3 regions of the Leptolyngbya sp. UWPOB_LEPTO1 genome follow, and region 2 is predicted to be linked to each of the others. Evidence: predicted binding sites of a transcription regulator. Region 2 holds the regulator's gene; each other region holds the start of a gene.
The links. Region 2 encodes NtcA, which controls nitrogen genes in cyanobacteria. Its sites were predicted from a motif close to TTTGTANNNNNNNNTACAAA; they were not measured.

Region 1 (6,926 bases), on a different contig from region 2:
GCAGGCGAGTATCTCCAGCAGCGATTAGCAGAAATTGGACTGAAATAAGTTAGCCACCCGCTGCAAACGTTGCCATAATTGCCACAGACAGCAAGATCCCTGGGATCAGCATCAGAATCAGCATGAATAAATCGTGGGTGTTCATTATGTGAGCGCTCCTGGTTTTGTCTATGTTTATCTTAGGCAATGCGATCGTGATCCCATCGATCTAAGGCTTGAGAAACCCTTAAGTTTTGACGATGAATAACTTCTCCTTCGATGAGCTACAGAAAAAAGACTTACTGACGGCATTGGGGCTTTGGCTCATGGTGGAGGTTGTCAGTTTTGTTTTATTCCCGTCCTTGGGATTGATTAATCCGGGCGCTAGACTGAGGGCATGGTTTCTGCTGAGTATCCCCTTTGGGCTAGGCGGAGCCGCATTGCTGAGTATGAGTTCTCGATTTGTCGCAACCGCAGGCTATCGTCCTCAGCGCAAATTGTCAGAATTGATCGGTCAGTTTGGTGGTTGGATCGGACTCGCAGGTATTTTATTTCCATTTGTGATGGTGTGTCTGGAGTTTTTCTCAAACCTGAACCTCTCCAAATAGATTGATGAAACAGGCATTAAAAGAGTGGGCGATCGCAGTGGAAGCCCTCGAACGAGGTGAAACAATTCTGCTGTTACGCAAAGGCGGAATTCGGGAGACAGCGGGACGATTTGAAGTTCCGTTCCAACGAGTTCTGCTTTATCCCACGTTTGAGCATCAAGATCCAAACCTGCTGAAAACCCCAAATGTCGAGCGGGTTGAATCAGGCTGGCATCCGAAACAGGTGAACATTAGCTCGATCGCAGAGATTACGCATGTTTTACAAATCAGCGATCCAGAGATTGTTCATGCCTTATTGCCGTTCCATATTTGGAATGAACGCTTTGTCGAGGAGCGTCTGAAATGGAAACCGCGATCGCCGTTGTATTTACTGCTGCTTAAAGTCTCTCGATTGGCAGACCCTCAACTGATTCCGTATCGAGAAGCTTATGGGGGGTGTCGATCGTGGATCGAAATCGATGAAATCAACGTCGATCAGGTGACTCCCGTTCTTAGCGACAAGGAGTATCTCGATCGTGTTGGACAGATTCAAAGCCTAATTTCTCGATCTCAGACGATTGCCTGATCAGAAAATGCTGCATTAAAAAACGCCAGACTCTCTTGAATCTGGCGTTTTTTAATGTCCAATCGGGTTAATTGCCTCGTTTGAGGAAGGTTTCCACCTGATTAAATTCTGTGGTCAAGCGATCGACCATTTTTTGAGGAACCGGGCGATTGGGATAGGAACTATAGTGTCCAGCCAACGAATTCACGGCTGTTCTCATGGTTGTAAACGAACTCAGCTTCGTCAAAGCAGAATCTCGACGATAGCGAGAGGCAAAATCATTCATCAACTTACGGGCATCAGCTTGGGCTGCCGCTCGATTCGGTGAATCCGCAGGCAGCGTGATCGCCGTTTTGAGGGTATTAATCACAGTAAGCGTATCATCGCGATAGTTGCCCGTCAGCCCGCCAGCGGGAGAGCAGCCCACAAGAGCAATCGACATGACCATCACTAGCGCCAGCAGGCGAGACAAAAAGCGCTTCATAAGCAGGTTGCGTTAAATAATGAACAAACGTAACAGTTTTCTCATCCTACCGTGATTAGGAACCGTAGGATCACAATGCGATTTCTTGCAATAGCCAAAATCCGGCAAACGCTTCGACATCCGGGCTTTCTTGAATCGCTAAAAAATGGACTTGATGCGATCGTGCCTTTGCCGCTTCAAACTGCTGCGCCTCGGGAACAGCGCGCTTATCTAAAGTGGTTAAAATCCAGCGATCGTTGACCCCGGTTTCTAACAGCAGTCGATTCTGGGTCTCGGCATCAAATTTCACAGCCGCAATCTCTAATCCCGACATCCAAGCTGCCATCGCGGTGGCTCGGGCTGAGTAGATAATGATGCCCGAGACAGGAGCATCCGGTTCAAGCTGCGCCAAACTCATGGGAAAGGCTTCTCCGAATTCGATCGACCATTCCCCCATTTCCGCAAAGGCTTCAAAGGGTAGAGTTGCGAACGTCCATTTCTGCCCTTGTAGCGCATCGGGCAACACTTGGGCAGGGGTGATCGGAAACGTCACCGAAGGATTGATCGAAGGCTGATATCCGTCTTCTTTCGGATAAACATTTTGAGATCGATCTTGCAGCCAGCTTGCCAAGGCAAACGTGCGCCGACTCAATTGAGAAGGCAGATCTAAGCCATCACAAGCCGTCGTAATCATGTTGTTCATCGCCTGCCGGAAAAACCGAATTTTATCCGGTGGATTGGGAGCTTCAGCCATGGCTGCTGCGATCGCGTCTTTTAACCAGCCTGAATTTACAGTGCTGCTCGAGCAATACTGCGAATAGCGAAACAGCTTTTCTGGCTGAGCATCAACTGTGGTCGGGCTTTCACAGATCAGCACTTCCCAAACTTTTTTATTTTGCTCATCCAAAATTGGACGTGAATAGTAATCGAGTTCCCAAATAGTTGACATAGAAAACTTCAGCAATCGCGCGTTAGAGACATCTAACTCCTAGCATCTTTCGGATCACCCTATCGAAACGGTTTGCATCTGTTGGCAAGCTTGAATGCCTAAGTGCGGATTTGCCCGATAGCGATCGTCAGCAACCCACACACTCACCTCTCGATTCGCTGAGATGAAATATAAATATTCTGCGGTGGGATCATATTTCAAGCCTACCTTCAGGTTCGAGAAATCATCCTCACAAATCTCAAATCCAAACCGCACTACAATCTGTGCAACCAGACATTCTGGCGTGTCCTGTGCCTCACCCAGCGCATCTCGCTCTTGCCAAAATGTTTCTAAAAAAGACTCTAAGATCGGCAGCATTTTCTCTGGCGCACCTTTGCGACTGGCGTAAACAATCGCTGGATTTCCCTCAACAATGATGTGACAAGGAACTGGCATAGGAAAGCGATATGAAACGATGCCACCATCATATGCACAGTTTTACCCTCGCAAACGACCGCGATCGCTGAAAATTTTGGGTTTTAGGGAAATTCACGGTGGAGAACCCACTCGCTTGATTCGCAAAATGTGCTTAGCTCTGCGAAAACAATCGTTACAATTCAAACCCACCCTGCAAACCCACACGTCAATCCTATGTCCTCTGTTCGCCCCATCTCTGCTGACCTTGCTCCGACCCCTGATCCTGCTCGCTGCAAAATTCTAGACTCCCGGAGTCAATATCGAGCCTGTCATATCTGCGTGCCGGATTCCGATGAGCGACTTGCCGCGATCGTCGTTGCTGATCGCTATTACAGCTTTTTTCGACTCGTGCAAGATTCTCAAAAAGCTCTGCAAATTGCCGCCAAACTCGTTTATCGAGGAGATGAAGTTGCGATTACTCGAACGATGAAAGGCGATGTGCTTTGGATCTATGAAGCAGATGCCCAAGAGGAAAAAGCGCAGCTAGAAAAGCCCAAATCTGTCGAACCCTCAACTTCCTACGACATTCCTCGATCAGACTCAGGATTATGGAAGATTCTGACATCTGAGCGCGATTATCAGGTGTGTCAAATTCGCGTTCCAGATGTGGCGAAACCGATGGCTGCAATCTATAGCGATCGTGAATATTACAGCTATCTCAGAACAGTACGCGAACAAAACCAAGCGATCGCGCTGGCAGAACGCCTCTCTGATAAAGGACATGCTGCTCGTATTACTCAAAACAGCAAAGGCTGGACGCTGTGGGTCTTAGAGGCAGAAGCGATGCTTCGGACTTGAAGCCATTCACCCTGACATTTTTCTTGTCTGAAACGAGTTTCGGCTCGACTCAACGCCCGAAATTCGAGGGCTGAGCCGAGCCGAAACTCGTTTCATGGGAAGTGAATTCAATTACAGATCGTTTTCACCGAGTTCACGCGACATGTAATCAAAGGGTTGATCCAGGAAGCTCGTATCAGCAATTCCTGCCGCTGCTGCTTCTGCTTTGACGATATCCTTCATGATTTGAATTCCCCGGACGGTCGGTCCTGAAGGCACACCTAACGAGTTATAGGTTTCGCGCAAACCTTCTAGAACGCGCTCATCCAGCACATCCGTGTCAGCCGCAACCAAGGCATAGGAAGCATAGCGCAAGTAGTAATCCATATCGCGCAGGCAGGCTGCATACCGACGAGTCGTATAAGCATTGCCACCGGGGCGAATCAACTCAGGATTTTCGTCAAACAACTGCAGCCCGGCTTGACGAACAATCCCGGCTGCATTGGAGGTAATGAGCGCAGCTGCCTGAATGCGCGCCATTCCGGTAGCAAAGTAGGATTTTAGGCTGTCGATCGCATTGCGATCTAAGTAACGCCCTGTAATATCGTAATTTCTAATCAGGCTGGTCACTGCGTCCCGCATGAAAGTCTTCTCCCAAATTTTGGTTCAATGTGTCTATATTTCTGTAGACAAGAGTAACGAACCGCCCCACAGCAAGTTGTATAGGCTCTCGTATCGTAAAAGATTCAAGCTCAGTTTACCACGCAGGTTTGAGCCTAATTTGAACCGTACCGTGGGGAATCCCGCTAGATGAGATAATCGTTACAATTTTTAATCCATACACTCGATCGGGTTACGGAATCCGCGAATGTAATATTTACGATCTTTAATTTAAGCGTTAATTCTTTCGGACACGGAGCTTTCCGTAGCCTAGGATACAAAATTACGGGAAGCCTGTTTTTACCATGATGCAGGACAGATTTGCTTGAGGCGATCTGATTCAATTTTGCGCTCAGCGTTGAGCAAAGCTACGCGATTTACTAGGAGTATTTCATGGCGACCCCACAAGAGATCTTGGCAAAGATCAATGACGAGAATATCGAATTGATTGATCTCAAATTCATCGATACGCCAGGGATTTGGCAACATCTCACCCTGCATAAGAGCCAAATTGACGAAAGCAGCTTTACCGATGGCGTTCCGTTTGACGGATCGAGTATTCGGGGTTGGAAATCGATCAATGAATCCGATATGGCGATGGTTCCCGATCCGGATACTGCCTGGATCGATCCATTTATGGAGCATCCAACGCTGAGCATGATTTGCTCGATTCAAGAGCCGCGTACGGGTCAGCCTTACAGCCGTGATCCTCGCTCGATCGCTCAAAAAGCTGTGGATTATTTAAAATCCACGGGGTTAGGCGATACGGCGTTCTTCGGACCTGAAGCGGAGTTCTTCATTTTTGATGATGTCCGTTATGACCAAAACCAGCACGAAGGTTACTATCACGTTGATAGCGTAGAAGGAATTTGGAATTCTGGTCGTCAAGAACCGGGTGGAAACTTGGCGTACAAGCCTCGCAACAAGGAAGGGTATTTCCCGGTTGCACCGACCGATACGTCGCAAGATATGCGATCGGAAATGCTGCTGACGATGCAAAAGTGCGGCGTGCCGATCGAGAAACATCACCACGAAGTTGCAACGGGTGGTCAGTGCGAATTGGGCTTCCGGTTCGGAACCCTGATTCAAGCGGCTGACTGGTTGATGACGTACAAATATGTGATCAAAAACGTCGGTCGCAAGTATGGCAAGTCCATCACCTTTATGCCGAAGCCGGTCTTTGGGGATAACGGTTCGGGGATGCACTGTCACCAATCGATTTGGAACAATGGCGAACCCACCTTTGCGGGCGATCTGTACGCTGGATTGAGCCAAAATGCGCTGTGGTACATCGGCGGAATTCTGAAGCATGCGCCTTCTCTGTTGGCGTTTACGAATCCGACCACGAACTCCTACAAGCGCTTGGTTCCAGGCTTTGAAGCTCCGGTGAACTTGGCATACTCGCAAGGGAACCGTTCTGCTTCGGTGCGGATTCCGTTGTCTGGCACGAACCCGAAAGCAAAACGCTTAGAGTTCCGTTGTCCTGATGCAACCTCGAACCCCTACTTGGCATTTGCCGCGATGCTCTGTGCAGGGATTGATGGAATTAAGAACCAAATCGATCCGGGTTCTCCTTTGGATGTAGACATCTACGAACTCAGCCCTGAAGAGTTGGCGAAAGTCCCTTCGACTCCTGGATCTTTGGCAGAAGCGCTGAAGAACTTGGAATCGGATCATGAATACCTAACCACAGGTGGCGTGTTCACTGAAGACTTCATTGAAAGCTGGATTAGCTACAAGCTCGATCGCGAAGTAATTCCGATGAGCATTCGCCCGCATCCGTATGAGTTTATGCTCTACTACGATTGCTAATTTGCTGAGTTGAAAGCTGAATTGAAAAGGAGCGATCGAGCCAATTAGCTCGATCGCTTTTTTCTCGAAATCTAACTGATTACAGACTATTTCGCTCTTAAGAGTTCGTTACAATTAGACAATAGTCTTAGAGTGTCGTCTCACACAAATCATGCCCGATACATTAACAAAGTTGGCGTATCAGACGTTTCAGCAAGGCAAAAGTTACTTTGGGTTGATGCATAAAGCTGTTAGTACCCAAGTCTTGAATCTTGTCGCACCGCCCTCGATCGAACAAAAAAGAAAGGCAAAGCCGCTCTCTCTAGAATTGATTCAAACCATTCAAAAACGAATGGCTGAAGTTCTCGAAGCGGATTGGCAGGATGTCGAAAAAGGCGTTTATCCAGCGAGTCTTGTCTTTGATAATCCTTGGGAAGATTTTTTCCGCTACTATCCGGTGATGTGGTTTGATATGCCGGAAATGTGGCAGCGCGTGAATGCGAAGCGATATCAAGAGTTTGATGCAGGAGTTGAGACAGAAGGCTTACCAAGCTACTATGTGCAAAATTTCCATCATCAGACGAATGGGTATTTAACCGATACTTCTGCCAATCTCTACGATTTGCAGGTTGAAATTCTGTTTAATGGCACGGCTGATCCGATGCGTCGCCGGATTTTAGCTCCATTGAAGGAAGGATT
Region 2 (6,926 bases):
AGGAATCAGCCGCGCTAGCCCTTTCGGTGGATACATTTGCCAATAGCGATCTCGCGCCTCTAGCGAACTATTGCGCTCATCGACGGTGATAATTCGCATCGGCTCACTGAGATCAGTCTCTAACTTCTGCCGCCAGGTTTTAGAAGAAGTCTGATCACCCATGACCAACAGCGAAATCGGAAACTGACTCCTCAGAGATGAGATCGTCGAAATCGTCTCTTCAGACGAGATCACTTGATGATAATAAATTCGGCGATCGACTCCCATCACTGCGACTCCGCATTTTTGTCGCCCTGGATCAAATCCCAGAATAACGGGCTGTTCCGCCATACTCACCTCTTGCCGTTGTTCTGTCTACAGATTGCTAATTCGATGCCCGCAGCACAACCTGCCCATCCTGCACCGCTACTAATTCTATTTTGAGCGGTCCCGCTGTGTAAGTCACATCCGATGCAACTGCCCGCAATTCAATCGAATTCGGATAGCGGCGAAGCTGATCGATAAAAGATCCCAGACTCAACAGTTTCTCAACCTCTAGTCTGTCATTCATCACCCCTGCGACACGGGCACGGGCATTAGAAGCCGCAATCAAATCTTGTAAGGTTTTCTGAAAATCCTGGGGGGACAGTTTAGACGGTTCCAGCGTTTGAGTCGCGATCGTATCTCCTGCTAAAAAGACAACCTGATTCGGCACCGCACTCATATTCACGACAACGCCTCGGTCGTCACCGAGAACATAATTTGCCCCGGCTTGCACCCGCACCAGATAATCTTTACCATCTTGAATTTGCTGAATGAGGTTTTGCACTTCCGCAATCGGGATTTGCACAATTTGCTGATTGTTCTGCCCCAGGCGAAGCGACTCGATCGCGGTTTGATTTGCCAATTGCAGTAATTGATCGACCGCTGCTTTGGCTCCACCTTGTTCGACGACGCGCACAACACCTGAAGACAGCACTTGTGTCCGAAAAATTGCCAGATCACCTCGGCGAATCTGTTCCACATCTTGCTGAATTTGCTGAACGGCTGCCACGAGAAAAGCTCTCTGCTGTTCCAGGGTTTTCAATTCTGCTTCGCGTTGAGCAATGACTTGATCGCGCTCATTAATTTCGCGATCGCGCTTTTCAATCAGGGCAGTTCGTTCCGCAATTTGCGCATCTCGTTCCGCAATTTGGGCTTTCACCTGATCCCGTTGTTCAATTAACGCCTGCTGCTCAGATTCCAGTTGATTGATTTCGTTGCGGAGCGAGAGTGCTTGCTGAGAAACTGTTTCTAGCTGATTGCGGGTGAGATCTCGCTGCGCTTCTGTCCTGCGAAGTTGGGCATCGGTTTCTCGTTGTCGAGCGACTGAAACTTGAAGATTGGCATTGAGGCGCTTGAGATATTCCTCAATTTGGGCACGTTCCGATCGCGCTTGCTCTAGATCTTTCTCAACCTCAGCTTTTCGCTGATCTGTGGTTTTGAGATCAGCCGTGACTTTATCGAGGTCGCGATTTGTCGCCCGCAAGTCGGCTTGAATTCGCCCGAAGTTCAACACCATCTCTCGAAAGGTGCGACTGGCAAGCAGTAAAACGCCTAACGTAGAGGCAGAAATCAGCGTGCCCGTCAAAATCGTCACGACAACTGCTGTTTGTTTGGGACGGAGATTGAACAAGCTGAGGCGGGCTTTTCCCACGCGCGTTCCTAAGCGATCGCCGACTGTCGCGATCACCCCTCCTAACACCAACACCACCAAAATTAGAATTAGCCCGACATCGGACATGACGCTCCCACAAACCCCTAGACATACTGCACTCTAAGGGCACTTTCAGACTTTGCCTTTCATTATGACTGCTCGCTCTATGATTCGCGTGAGTCACTCAGGACTGAATTCTAATCGAATTAGGTAAATTGTTGACTAAGCGTTACCGGATTATGAACGGTTATTTTTTTCTTGTGAATTGAGATCATTTTGTCCTGACGCAAATCGCCCAGTAAGCGGGTGACTGTGACGCGAGTCGAGCCGATTGCTTCAGCGATCGCTTGGTGAGACAGTTTGAGATCAATCATGATCCCCTCTTGTGAGGGCACACCAAAGTCACGACACAGAATCAGGAGGAAACTAACAAGACGCGATCCCATATCTCGGTGCGCCAGCGTTTCGATCATCATTTCAGTTTGTAAAATTCTCGACGACAAGCCTTTCAGCATCAGCATTGAGAGTTCGGGATTGTCTTTGAGCGCTTTTTCAACTTGTTCGATCGGAACAGACAGCAATTCGACAGGGGTGAAGGCAACTGCGTGATAAAAGCGATCGGCACGTTGTCCTGTGATCAGAGAAAGCACCCCGAACACGCTGTTTTCTCGCAGCAGCGCGACGGTAATTTCTTCTCCTGCCTCGTACACCCGTGAGAGTTTAACCGCACCCTTGACGAGAAAGTAGACCCGCTCCGCCGGATCGCCCGGAAAGAAGATGGTCTTACCGCGTTCAAACGTCTCTACAACAGGAGGATATGCTCCCCCTCCAATCTGACGAAACATCGCTGCAAGCGGTTTATCCTTGGTCACTACCATTTCTTTCCTTGTCGTATCGAGTGAAGCTGGGAAGTCTAACAGTCTATGTAAGCAATCGATGACTTTAGACCACTAAAACTGAGTCTATGATCTGTTTTAGTGTCGTAAACTACAATTTCGCTTTGATCTTCAGAAAACTCAGTAAATTCTCTAAGAAGAAGGCGCAATTTCGAGTCGATCTACTGGAATCTTCTGGGCAGACCCAATAATTTCCACAGATCATACCGTGAAAGCACGAATATTCTAGGACGAGGCATTAAGGAATCATGAAGGATTCCGAACCAGAATCAGAGAGGATTCGCTGGCAGAAAAACCGAACTGAGAAATGACGCAATTCGATCCTCGATTCGCCAAGCTTGGGACGATCGCGTCAGCGAGGAGCAGTTCGAGAGGGATCCCTTTCTGCTATCCTCATAAATGCTTTACACGGTAGAAGACCATGCTAGACCTGACTGGAAAGAACGCACTTGTAACGGGAATCGCGAACAACCGCTCGATCGCATGGGGCATCGCTCAGCAGCTACACAAAGCAGGCGCAAATATTGGCATCACCTATCTACCGGATGCAACCGGCAAAGCGGAAAAGAAAGTTGCCGACTTGACCGAGCCGCTCAATCCCAGTTTGTTCTTGCCGTTGAACGTGCAAGATGACGCACAGATTGAGAGCGCATTCAATACCGTGAAAGACAAATGGGGCAAGTTGGATATTCTGATCCACTGTCTCGCATTTGCTAGCAAAGATGATTTATCCGGCGATTTCTCCAAAACGTCGCGCGCGGGTTATTCGCTGGCGTTGGATATCAGTTCTTACTCGCTGGTGCAACTAGCTGGAGCCGCAAAACCTCTAATGAGCGAAGGCGGTAGTATCGTGACGCTGACTTACCTCGGTGGTGTGAAAGTCATCCCGAACTATAACGTCATGGGAATTGCCAAGGCAGCATTGGAAATGAACGTGCGCTACCTCGCAAATGAGTTAGGGCAGAACAATATTCGAGTCAATGCGATTTCAGCAGGTCCGATTCGGACATTGGCTTCCTCGGCAGTCGGTGGCATTCTCGATATGATTCACCACGTTGAAGAAGTTGCGCCGTTACGTCGAACGGTGACGCAGATCGAAGTCGGGAATACCGCAGCATTTCTCTGTAGTGATCTATCAAGCGGGATCACGGGTCAGGTGATCTACGTCGATGCAGGCTACGAAATTATGGGGATGACGGGATCGAAGCCCACTGCTGGATAGCAATTAGACGATAGGAGATGTGCCGTGCCCAATTTTGAAACTTTGCAAAATCGAGACTACACCTTGATTTTGGATAAAAGTGGCAGTATGTCTACCAATGATCAAATTGGGGGCGGCAGTCGTTGGGAAGCAGCCCAAGAATCAACGCTGGCACTGGCGCGCAAATGCGAGCAGTTTGATCCCGATGGTATTACGGTTTATACGTTTTCTAGCCGATTCAGACGGTACGAGAATGTGACGACGAGCAAAGTCGCACAGATTTTTATGGAAAACGATCCGGTTGGCTCGACCAATCTGGCAGCAGTGTTGCGGGATGCCACCGAAGATTATTTTCGCCGCAAAGCCACAGGACAGAGCAAAACTGGAGAAACCATTTTAGTCATTACCGATGGTGAGCCGGACGATCGTCGAGCTGTGATTGAAGCGATCGTGCAAGCGACACAGAAAATGGAACGCGATGAAGAATTAGCCATTTCTTTTATTCAAGTTGGCTCAGACGCCAGTGCGACAAAATTCTTGAAGGTTCTCGACGATCAGCTTCAAAGTGTAGGAGCAAAGTTTGATATCTGCGACACGGTGACGATGGATGATATGGCAGATATGAGTTTGGCAGAAGTGTTGTTGAATGCGATCGTAGATTAGCACGCTAAAACAGCGATTAAGTTTAGGCAGAATGAGCAGCGATCGAGCCTAAAATCGCAAGCCCAGTCAATCGACTCGATGCACCCAATTGGTCAGTCGCAGCAGCAATACCCTACCTGAAGGAATAGCCAGGAAACCACAACGAAAAGCTCCGAACCTCATCGGGATACCGACCCGCGTCGCAAAACTGATGACGGTTCTCGATAAGTATAATTGCTCTTCGTTTTAAGCTGACCAATGTTGCAGCCTTGATCCAGTTTTTAATGAAATCGTCACCTTAATGACACTTCAATTTCATATCTGAAAAGTAGCCTAAAATGTCCCCATTTTTTCACAATAAATTGTGGATTGAACTGTCAGAATGAAATCCATAGACCAGTTGATGGATACGGGGTTTGGCTCACTGGAACATTCTCTAAATGCGCAAGTCAGAAATCATAACAGCAGCACTTAAAAAAGTACGGTTATCCCTCTCTAGAGACTCTATCCAACTGTAAATCAAACCGTCATTATAGAAGAATCAATTCACCAAGTTTTAAATGAAGTTTTAGGGTAATGCCCATGTCTTGCAATTTACTTTGGAAAGCTAAATATTTGCTGAAATTCCTGAGTAATTTCCCTGTAAGGCTCTTTACTTTATTTAGAATTCGTCTTATCATTAAGTAAAGTCGAAACGACTTCGATTTAGAGTCCTGAACCTCACCGCTACACTTTCGGCTGTTCGTGCTTGTACCCCTTATTTTGTAAGCGTGCTAAAGATTTATCCCCCTTCCCAGGGTGGAGTTAAACAGCATTTCATTCCTGTATCGGCTTGGAATCGATTCGAGTTTGTTGTCTAAAGTTTTCATTTCACGGAGTTGACTGCACATGGCTACTGCCAATACCAAATCTAAATCCACTCCTAGCCCCACCTATACGGCTGATATGGTGCGGACGTATCTGCATGAGATTGGTCGTGTGCCGATGTTGACACACGAGCAAGAGATTCTCTACGGGAAGCAGGTTCAGCAGATGATGACCTTGCAAGAGAAGAAAGAAAAGCTTGAGAAGAAGCTGGGTCACGCGCCGACGCAGCAGGAGTTTTCTGAGCATGTTCATCTCAGTGATTCTGAGTTGAATGGTATTTTTCAACGGGGTCGTCGCGCTAAGCAGAAGATGATCGAAGCGAATCTTCGCCTGGTTGTGTCGATCGCGAAGAAGTATCAGAAGCGTAATTTAGAGTTCTTGGATTTGATTCAAGAAGGCTCACTTGGCTTAGAGCGTGGCGTAGAGAAGTTTGATCCGACTCGTGGGTACAAGTTCTCGACGTATGCGTACTGGTGGATTCGTCAGGCGATTACAAGAGCGATCGCTCAGCAAGCCCGGACGATTCGATTACCGATTCACATTACGGAGAAGCTGAATAAGATTAAGCGAGTTCAGCGCGAGCTAGCTCAGAAATTAGGGCGCAGTGCCACGGCGGCTGAGATCGCGGCGGAATTAGAGCTTGAGCCGGAACAGATTCGGGAGTTCTTATTGATGTCTCGTCAGCCTGTCTCGCTAGACTTACGAGTTGGAGATAATCAAGATACTGAATTGCAAGAGCTACTTGAGGATAATGGTCCTTCACCGGATGCTTATTTGACTCAAGACTTGCTCCGTCAGGATCTTGAAACGTTGATGACGGATTTGACTCCGCAGCAGAAAGAAGTGCTGAACTTGCGCTATGGGTTGCAAGATGGGCACGAGTTATCGCTGGCAAAAGTCGGCGATCGCTTAAACTTGAGCCGGGAACGGGTTCGTCAGCTAGAGCGGCAAGCTTTGGATCATTTACGTCGTCGCAAGGCGAATGTGCGCGAGTACATTGCTAGCTAAGTTTAGGGTTTTATAACTCACAGAGGGGACATCAGTTTGATGCCCCCTTTTTTTGGTTGGAAGATGCGGCAATTTTCTAGGATGAAGTAAAGCATTGCGTCTAAAATTTAGGCAACAAAAGGATAGGTTCTCTTATGGCATTGGCTCCTATTTTGGCAAAGTCCTATATTGAACAGCGAGAGACAGGGTATTGGGTCGTAGGCACTCGTATTTCTCTCGATTCGATTGTTTATGCATTTTTAGATGGAGAGTCACCTGAAAGTATTGCTCAGAATTTTCCGTTGCTTTCGTTGGAACAGGTCTATGGTGCGATCGCATTCTATCTCGCCAACCGAAAGTTAATTGATGCTTATCTGGAAGTAGGTGAAGCAGAGTTTCAGCAATTACAACAGGATTGTAAAGAGAAGAATCCGTTACTGTATGAGAAATTGAAAGCGGCTCAAGCTCAGAAGCACAATGCAGTATGACAGAAATTCGATTTCAGGCTGATGCTGATTTGAGACAAGCCATTGTAACTGGAACAATTCGCAGAGAGCCAAGACTGGATTTTCGTTCAGCTAATGACGCAGGGTTAGAAGGAATAAAAGACCCAGAAGTTCTGGCACTTGCAGCAAGAGATAACAGAGTGTTAGTAACG
Region 3 (6,926 bases), on a different contig from region 2:
AATTTTAAGTTGCGCGGCTGTAATTACAGTCAAAGCAGCTTCAATTGCTATGACACGGAAAAAACTCAAGTCATCTCAACTGCGGACTTTAGCCTGTACGATCGCAGCTCTATCCCTCATCTACTGGTTTGCGCATCAACGCGGAATCCTTCCTTTCGTCTACCTACTGCCCCCGATCACCTGCCCAGCCGATGCAACCCTACATACCCCGCCACAAACCTTTCTGAACGCCAATCAGTCAATTTTAGACATCCTGCCTAAAAATTTTGATCGTTCCAAAACATCGATCTTGATTGAAAAGTCAAATCATCGCCTAACGCTGTATTACGACCAAAAACCGATCAAATCTTACTCAGTCGTATTTGGCGATCCCCAAGGGGACAAGCGACGCGAAGGCGATCGCAAAACCCCCGAAGGAATCTTGCGAATTCAGGATAAATATCCCCATCCAGATTGGTCAAAATTCTTATGGTTGGACTACCCCAATGCTCAATCTCAATGCAAACATCAGCGATCCAAACAGCGAGGAGAAATCCCCGCATTTAGCGCGATTGGAGGTGAAGTCGGAATTCATGGCGTACCGATAGGGCAAGATGCCCTGATCGAAACCCGTACTAATTGGACGTTAGGCTGCCCTGCTCTGAAAAACAAAGACATTGATGAAATCTATAACATCGTCCAAGTTGGCGCGATCGTCGAAATTCTTCCCTAAATCCGAGGACGTTGAACCGCTGCCATTCTCGACATTGAAGCCGTTGCTGGTTTACGAGGCAATTGCCCATTATTCTGATGCACCGGAGGCGCGTTCAAAATCTCCAAATTCAACCGATACCCCACATTCCGCACCGTCTGAATCAAATTCGGTTGCCTCGGATCAATCTCCACCTTCTTACGCAAAGACAGGACGTGAGTATCCACAGTTCGAGGATTATCAATCTCATCAGGCCAAGCTCGTTGCAGCAGATCTGCCCGACTCAAAGCGGTTCCGCCTGCCTGAGCCAGCACATAGAGCAAACTAAACTCCTGTGGGGTCAACTCAATCAACTCACCCTTAAATCGCACCCGCCGATGCACCAGATCAATTTTCAGATCCCCGAAATCGAGATTGACCGGAGGAGCCGCCGTCCGCTGTCGTCGCAACAACGCCTCCACTCGCGCCAAAAACTCCTGCATCCCGAACGGCTTCGTCAGATAATCATCTGCCCCTGATCGCAACCCTGCGACAATATCAGATTCAGTTGTCCGGGCAGACAGCATCAGAATCAGCGCCGTCTGCTGCTGACTCAACCAGCGACAAAACTCCAACCCATCGCCACTGGGCATCTCAGAATCAAGGATCATGAGATTGGGCTGCCGCACCAGAAACATCTCACGCGCTTGGTGCAAATCAGCCGATTGGTGGACTTGGTAGCCCGCCTGCTGAAGATGCCATCCTAGCAGCGATCGAAGGTGCGGATTTCCTTCAACGATTTGTATATTAATGGCTCCCACGGGGGCAACTTGACCTCAAAATGCTTGAGTTAAGGGTATCAAAGCTTCTTAGTTTTGATTTGTAACGGGTGCTACCCATATGTACTCCGCCTACACAACGTTCCGTATCGGAGTATGTCTTTCTATAGAATTTCGATACAAACCGAGAGAATAGCGAGTGTAATGTTAAGCTAAAGTCATAGCTCAGTGAGTGGAATGCCAAACGGCATCTGTTGTTTTCGCGTCATCGCATATGCTTCAAGATTCTTTGACGATTCGCTATTATCAACGCCTCTCCGACGCTCTCGTCGAACTCTGGAACCGGGGCTATCGTTACGATGACCTGCGTCTCTACTTAGACGGGTACTTGTCCGCGCTCCGACATGCTAGCGTGCTAGAGCCGTACCAGATCAATCGTCTGGAAGAGGAGATTACTCGCTACATCTATGATCCGTCGAATTTCGACATGGTGATGCCAGAGCCAGACTACCGATAGAAATGGGAAAAGGGGTGCGTGTGCGCCCCTTTTTGATTTGGTTGGTCAGTCGCAGAGGTGAAAGTAGGGAGTAGGGAGTAAGAATCAATCTTCCCCCATCTCCCCACTCCCCACCTCATTACGAGGCAAGTGCAACTTCTACAAGCTGCTGCAATTCGCCACTCTGGTACATCTCAATCATGATGTCCGAACCGCCAATAAATTCCCCATTCACATACACTTGGGGAATCGTTGGCCAGTTCGAGAACTCTTTCACGCCTTGACGGACTTCAGGGTCTTCTAGCACGTCTACGGTCGTGTAGGGGACACCCAGCGTATTGAGAATTTGCACAACGTTATTAGAAAAGCCGCACATTGGCATGAGTTTGCTGCCTTTCATGAAAACGACAATTTTGTCGCTATCGACGATCGATTTGATGCGGTTTGAGGTAGTCATAAGTAAGTTCAAGGGGTAAGAGAGTTAGTTTTTGGTTGCCCATTCTTCGGGCGTGAACGTATTCAGTGAGAGAGCATGAATGGCTTCGGTGGAGAGTGCCTGTTGAACCGCACCATACACAAGCTGATGCTGTTGAACGCGACGCTTCCCAGCAAAGGCTGAGGAGACGACTGTCACCTCGAAATGCTCCCCATCAGGACTGTTTGCCTGCACTTGGGCATCCGGCAATCCTGCTTTGATCATTGCCTCAACCTGATCCGGGCTAATCATTGGGGTTCCTCGATGTAATCGTTTCGCGAATTTTCCTGATTCTTAGTCTAACGAGCTTTGCGCCACTGCTGGATCGCTTTCTGTGCCTCAGCGTAAACTTGAGGTCGATCTTTTGGAACGAGTTGAGCGGCTGAAATCGCTTGTTGAAACTCTTTCTGCTCTGCTCGTTTGCGCGCAATTTCTAGAATATTGCGACTCCATCGATCGATGTCTTGTTGCGCTTCAGCATAGAGGGGATCATTCGGTGGGATTGCGCGCGCCCGATCAATCGCGCGACTTGCATCTGATGCTAGCGTGGGTTTGATTAACGATCGGGCTTCATTCAAGATCTTTCCAGAATCAGGACTCGGTGATGCCACAGCTTGAGGCGCAGGAGAAGGTTGAGTATTCGCCGTTTGCTGCCCGCCCATAAACGCCGACCAGTTGCGGAACAGCACGCCAAGCAGCAACACTAATAAGAGCGCACTCCCTCCAAACAACAACCGTTCCCAAAACATTTGATCGGGGGCATCCGACTCTTCGGGCACTGGAGAAGCCGCAGGTGAAAGTTCTTCAGTCTGTTCTGATTCAGGCAGAGTCAAATCTGCTTGGATCGGCTCGTATTCGTATTCACTAGGGTTCAGCGCAAAACTGTCGGGAATTTCAGTTGCAGTCGCTCCCATCACAGTCGGCTGGAAGCCATAGTTGGAACTCGCCTCACTTTCTAAGGCATTGAGATATAAATCACCTTCTACAGAAAATGGATTAGTCGTTGCAGGAACCCAAGATTCGGTTTCAGACCAGTTGACTGGCATGATCACTTGATAAAGCTGCTCTGGATCAGACACAACCAGAATTGGATCTTGACGCGGGCGATCGTTGTGATCACAAAGCTCAGGCAATCTCAGTTTCAAAAAGTCTTCTAACGTCGCTAAGGTTGAGCATTGATGCGATCGCAATCCTTCGAGCAATGTCTGAGTAAACAGACCATGATTTAACGCAGGCGCTTCGTGAGAAAACTGTTCAGGACGACAGGATAAGAACGTCGGAATCCCTGCCTCGCGTGCCAATGCAACCGTTTGAGTCCCAACTTTCTCATGAGAACCGGAAGCGGCTCGATTGATATCGAGTAAAACGAGAATTTTTTGAGTGGGCAAAGTTTTCAAAGTTTGAAACAGCGATCGCACTGAGAACCCTGTTTCTTTAATTCGGGAAACATCTCCATCAATGGGTAATAAATAATCTTCTCCATCGACACAAATTCCGTATCCGCTGAAAAAGCACCAAAGCGAATCTTCTGGCTGAAGCTTATCTTTTAGACTCGTTGTCCAGTACTGCAAATTCTCATGCGTGGGATGAGTGGAGTGGTCAGCAAAATCTGGAGATGTATCCGTAATCAACAGACATTGTTCCGGTGAAAACCCTGCATCACCAACTAAGCTTTCACAGAGAAATTGAGCATCCGACTGGGCAAAATGAAGAGGTTGAAGGAACTGGTAGTGATTTATCCCAACGGCGATCGCCCAAAAATTGCTCATTCCAACACCTCATCTGTAATTGAAGACTATATATGAACCGCTTGCGCTACCACATCATAGAAAAAAATTGCTTTTCTGCAACAAAGAACTAACATGAATCCCAACTCCCTTGATTTCGATTGCTTTGTTCGTTTTGTCACTCTTTGTCCTATGAAACTTCGTAATTCTTTGCTTGTAGGCTTTTTCACCTTTGGGTGCGGTGTCACAGCTTGGGGAATTGATATGGTGCTAGCTCCAACTCCCGCACAGGCTTATACCGCACGGATTGATGTCACGCTTGATCGTGCCTCCAATGAACCCTATGAAGCGATCGTGCGGCGCGCAGAAAATGTGGCGCGAGCAGCGATTCAAAGAGGATTCGATCAAGATTTGCTTGCTAATGAGGTTTCGGTAGTCGTCGTCGGGCGCAACGGCGGTATGGCATCACCTGTGGTGTCGGTTTGGGTGACGCGATCGCAGTGGCAAACTCGTCCTGATGCAAAGCGCTGGGCAACCTATTACCGCGGATCTAAAGCGTTGTTAGGGTTCTAGATCGTTATCCATCAAAAATTTCCTGAGTGTTTGAGTTGCTTTTCGACAGGGAACTCTTTCAGAATATTTTGTTTCGTTGCCCCCATGAAGCACTCTTACACTCAGCATTTTTTCGATGCTAAACCTCTAGCTCGCTCTGAAATGATGGGAGCCTAGAGTCATGAAGATTTCTCGTAAGTTCTCAAGCTCCTCGATCGTAATTACAACCGTGATGGCTGTGGTGTTGGTCGGTGGACAATATTGGGTGCGCCAAGCACAAGAAGATATCTTTGAGAAGCGGCAGAAATTGAGCGATGGATTAGAAGAAGTTCATCAAATGCGCGCAAATCTCAAAGGGCAAATCAGTCAACTCAAAGATGTCGTTTTACTTGATAGCCAAGACTCAGATTTAAAGCGAGAACAGCAGAAATTTTTCAAAGAGATCGGCGAATTTGAGAGGGCTTTCGGCTCAAGCCCTGAAGTTGATCAAATCAGAACTCAATTCAAATTATTAAAGAATCTCAGTGCTAAAACACTGCAAGAGCCTGATGCAAAGATAGAACGTGTTCGGACAGATTTCAGAACAATTCGCGAGTCTGAGAACGCAATTAGCGCTGACTTAGATAAGATTCTCAAAAAATTTCTGCAAGAAGATACGGAACGTCGCAAAGAATTAGGTCGATTAAAACGAATCGATCAAGTTGTCACTTATGCAGCCCTAGCACTGATTCTTCTCGTATTAGGAGCACAATATTGGCTGATTTTGATGCCTGTCATTCGTTCGATCAAACAACTGCAATTTGGTGCATCCGAACTCGCAAAAGGCAATCTCAACTATCGATTGAATTTTAGAACAGGCGATGAAATTGAGCATCTAGCCAACGAATTCGACCATATGGCAGATCGGCTGCAAGACTCTTATGCTGCTTTGCTCGATCGCAGCAGAGAAGTGACTGTCACCAATCAGAAATTAGAAACTGAGATCACAGAGCGGAGCATCATCGAAATGGATCTGAGAGAATCTGAAGCACATTTGCGACAACAAGCACTCGATTTAGAAGCAACGATTCAAGAATTACAGCAAACTCAATTACAACTGGTTCAAAGCGAAAAGATGTCCAGTTTAGGACAACTTGTTGCGGGGATTGCACACGAGATTAATAATCCTATCAACTTCATTCATGGCAATGTAAAGTATGCAGAAGGTTATGTCAAAGATCTCGTTGAACTTGTAGAGATATGCCGGGAGAAATGCCCTGAAATCACGTCTGAATTTGAGAATAGCCGAGACATTGACTTGGATTTTGTTCAGCAGGATCTCAACAAAATCATGTCCTCTATGAGATTTGGAACAGAGCGAATTCGACAGATTGTCCTATCGTTAAAAACCTTCTCTCGCATGGATGAAGCTGAATTCAAGAAAGTCAATATTCACGCTGGGATTGAGAGTACTTTGCTGATTTTGCAGCATCGATTAGAGAAGCACAAGTGCGAACCCATTCAAATTATTAAAGACTATGATGATCTGCCTTTGATTGAGTGTTACGCCGGGCAACTGAATCAGGTCTTTATGAACGTGATTGCAAATGCAATCGACGCACTCGAAGACAAAATTATACCGAATCCTCAGATCAAAATTCGGACTTCTGTTCTCCATTCTAGATGGGTTGAAATTACCATTTCTGACAATGGGTGTGGCATTCCTGAACATGCGCGATCGCGGATCTTTGACCCATTCTTCACCACGAAACCTGTGGGTCGAGGCACTGGCATGGGAATGTCGATTAGCTATCAAATCATTAATCAGAAACACGGTGGCAAGTTAGATTACGTCTCAACTTTGGGAGAAGGCACAGAATTTATCATTCAAATTCCGATTCAGCAGACTGTCCCGATTGCGTCCTAATCCTTAGAAGCTTAGAACAGATGAGATCGATAAAGAGGCAGGGAACTCTAAGGAGCACATAGAAGCACATAAGAGTCTGCCGAAGCAAGGAGAATTTGATGAAATCGAAGGTGCAACTGGTCAGTCACAGCTTGATCTTGACTGGCGCTTTGACATTGGGCATTTTGGCAGTAGGCATTGGGCGATCGCTCTCTTCTTTCCAAAAAGACGACTCTACAATGGGCGGAGGTTCGATCTCATCAAATACTGCAAATCCGATGCAGATTTCTCAAGCAAAAACGATTCGTCCCAGTTCTGGATTCAATCGAGAGCAGATTGATT

Region 1: the regulator NtcA is predicted to act here: its motif matches at 4,699-4,718, upstream of glnA (type I glutamate--ammonia ligase).
Region 3: the regulator NtcA is predicted to act here: its motif matches at 1,550-1,569, upstream of J0L70_RS29595 (DUF6761 family protein).

The regions. Positions count from the first base shown of each region.
Region 1 covers NZ_JAFLCJ010000007.1:47,106-54,031, reverse strand. The annotation lists gene J0L70_RS12685 (isopenicillin N synthase family dioxygenase) at 1-48, shown strand, start outside; gene J0L70_RS12680 (hypothetical protein) at 240-587, shown strand; gene J0L70_RS12675 (DUF1802 family protein) at 592-1,152, shown strand; gene psb27 (photosystem II protein Psb27) at 1,220-1,615, opposite strand; gene J0L70_RS12665 (Tab2/Atab2 family RNA-binding protein) at 1,686-2,543, opposite strand; gene J0L70_RS12660 (hypothetical protein) at 2,598-2,978, opposite strand; gene J0L70_RS12655 (hypothetical protein) at 3,174-3,797, shown strand; gene apcB (allophycocyanin subunit beta) at 3,909-4,418, opposite strand; gene glnA (type I glutamate--ammonia ligase) at 4,830-6,248, shown strand; gene J0L70_RS12640 (class I SAM-dependent methyltransferase) at 6,400-6,926, shown strand, end outside.
Region 2 covers NZ_JAFLCJ010000001.1:257,155-264,080, forward strand. The annotation lists gene J0L70_RS01155 (RuvC family protein) at 1-330, opposite strand, end outside; gene J0L70_RS01160 (DUF3084 family protein) at 365-1,762, opposite strand; gene ntcA (global nitrogen regulator NtcA) at 1,882-2,553, opposite strand; gene fabI (enoyl-ACP reductase FabI) at 2,993-3,793, shown strand; gene J0L70_RS01175 (vWA domain-containing protein) at 3,818-4,435, shown strand; gene J0L70_RS01180 (RNA polymerase sigma factor, RpoD/SigA family) at 5,303-6,289, shown strand; gene J0L70_RS01185 (DUF433 domain-containing protein) at 6,424-6,756, shown strand; gene J0L70_RS01190 (DUF5615 family PIN-like protein) at 6,753-6,926, shown strand, end outside.
Region 3 covers NZ_JAFLCJ010000036.1:27,305-34,230, reverse strand. The annotation lists gene J0L70_RS29605 (L,D-transpeptidase family protein) at 50-712, shown strand; gene J0L70_RS29600 (response regulator transcription factor) at 709-1,491, opposite strand; gene J0L70_RS29595 (DUF6761 family protein) at 1,724-1,966, shown strand; gene grxD (Grx4 family monothiol glutaredoxin) at 2,085-2,402, opposite strand; gene J0L70_RS29585 (BolA family protein) at 2,427-2,672, opposite strand; gene J0L70_RS29580 (caspase family protein) at 2,720-4,189, opposite strand; gene J0L70_RS29575 (hypothetical protein) at 4,340-4,720, shown strand; gene J0L70_RS29570 (sensor histidine kinase) at 4,881-6,605, shown strand; gene J0L70_RS29565 (DUF2927 domain-containing protein) at 6,704-6,926, shown strand, end outside.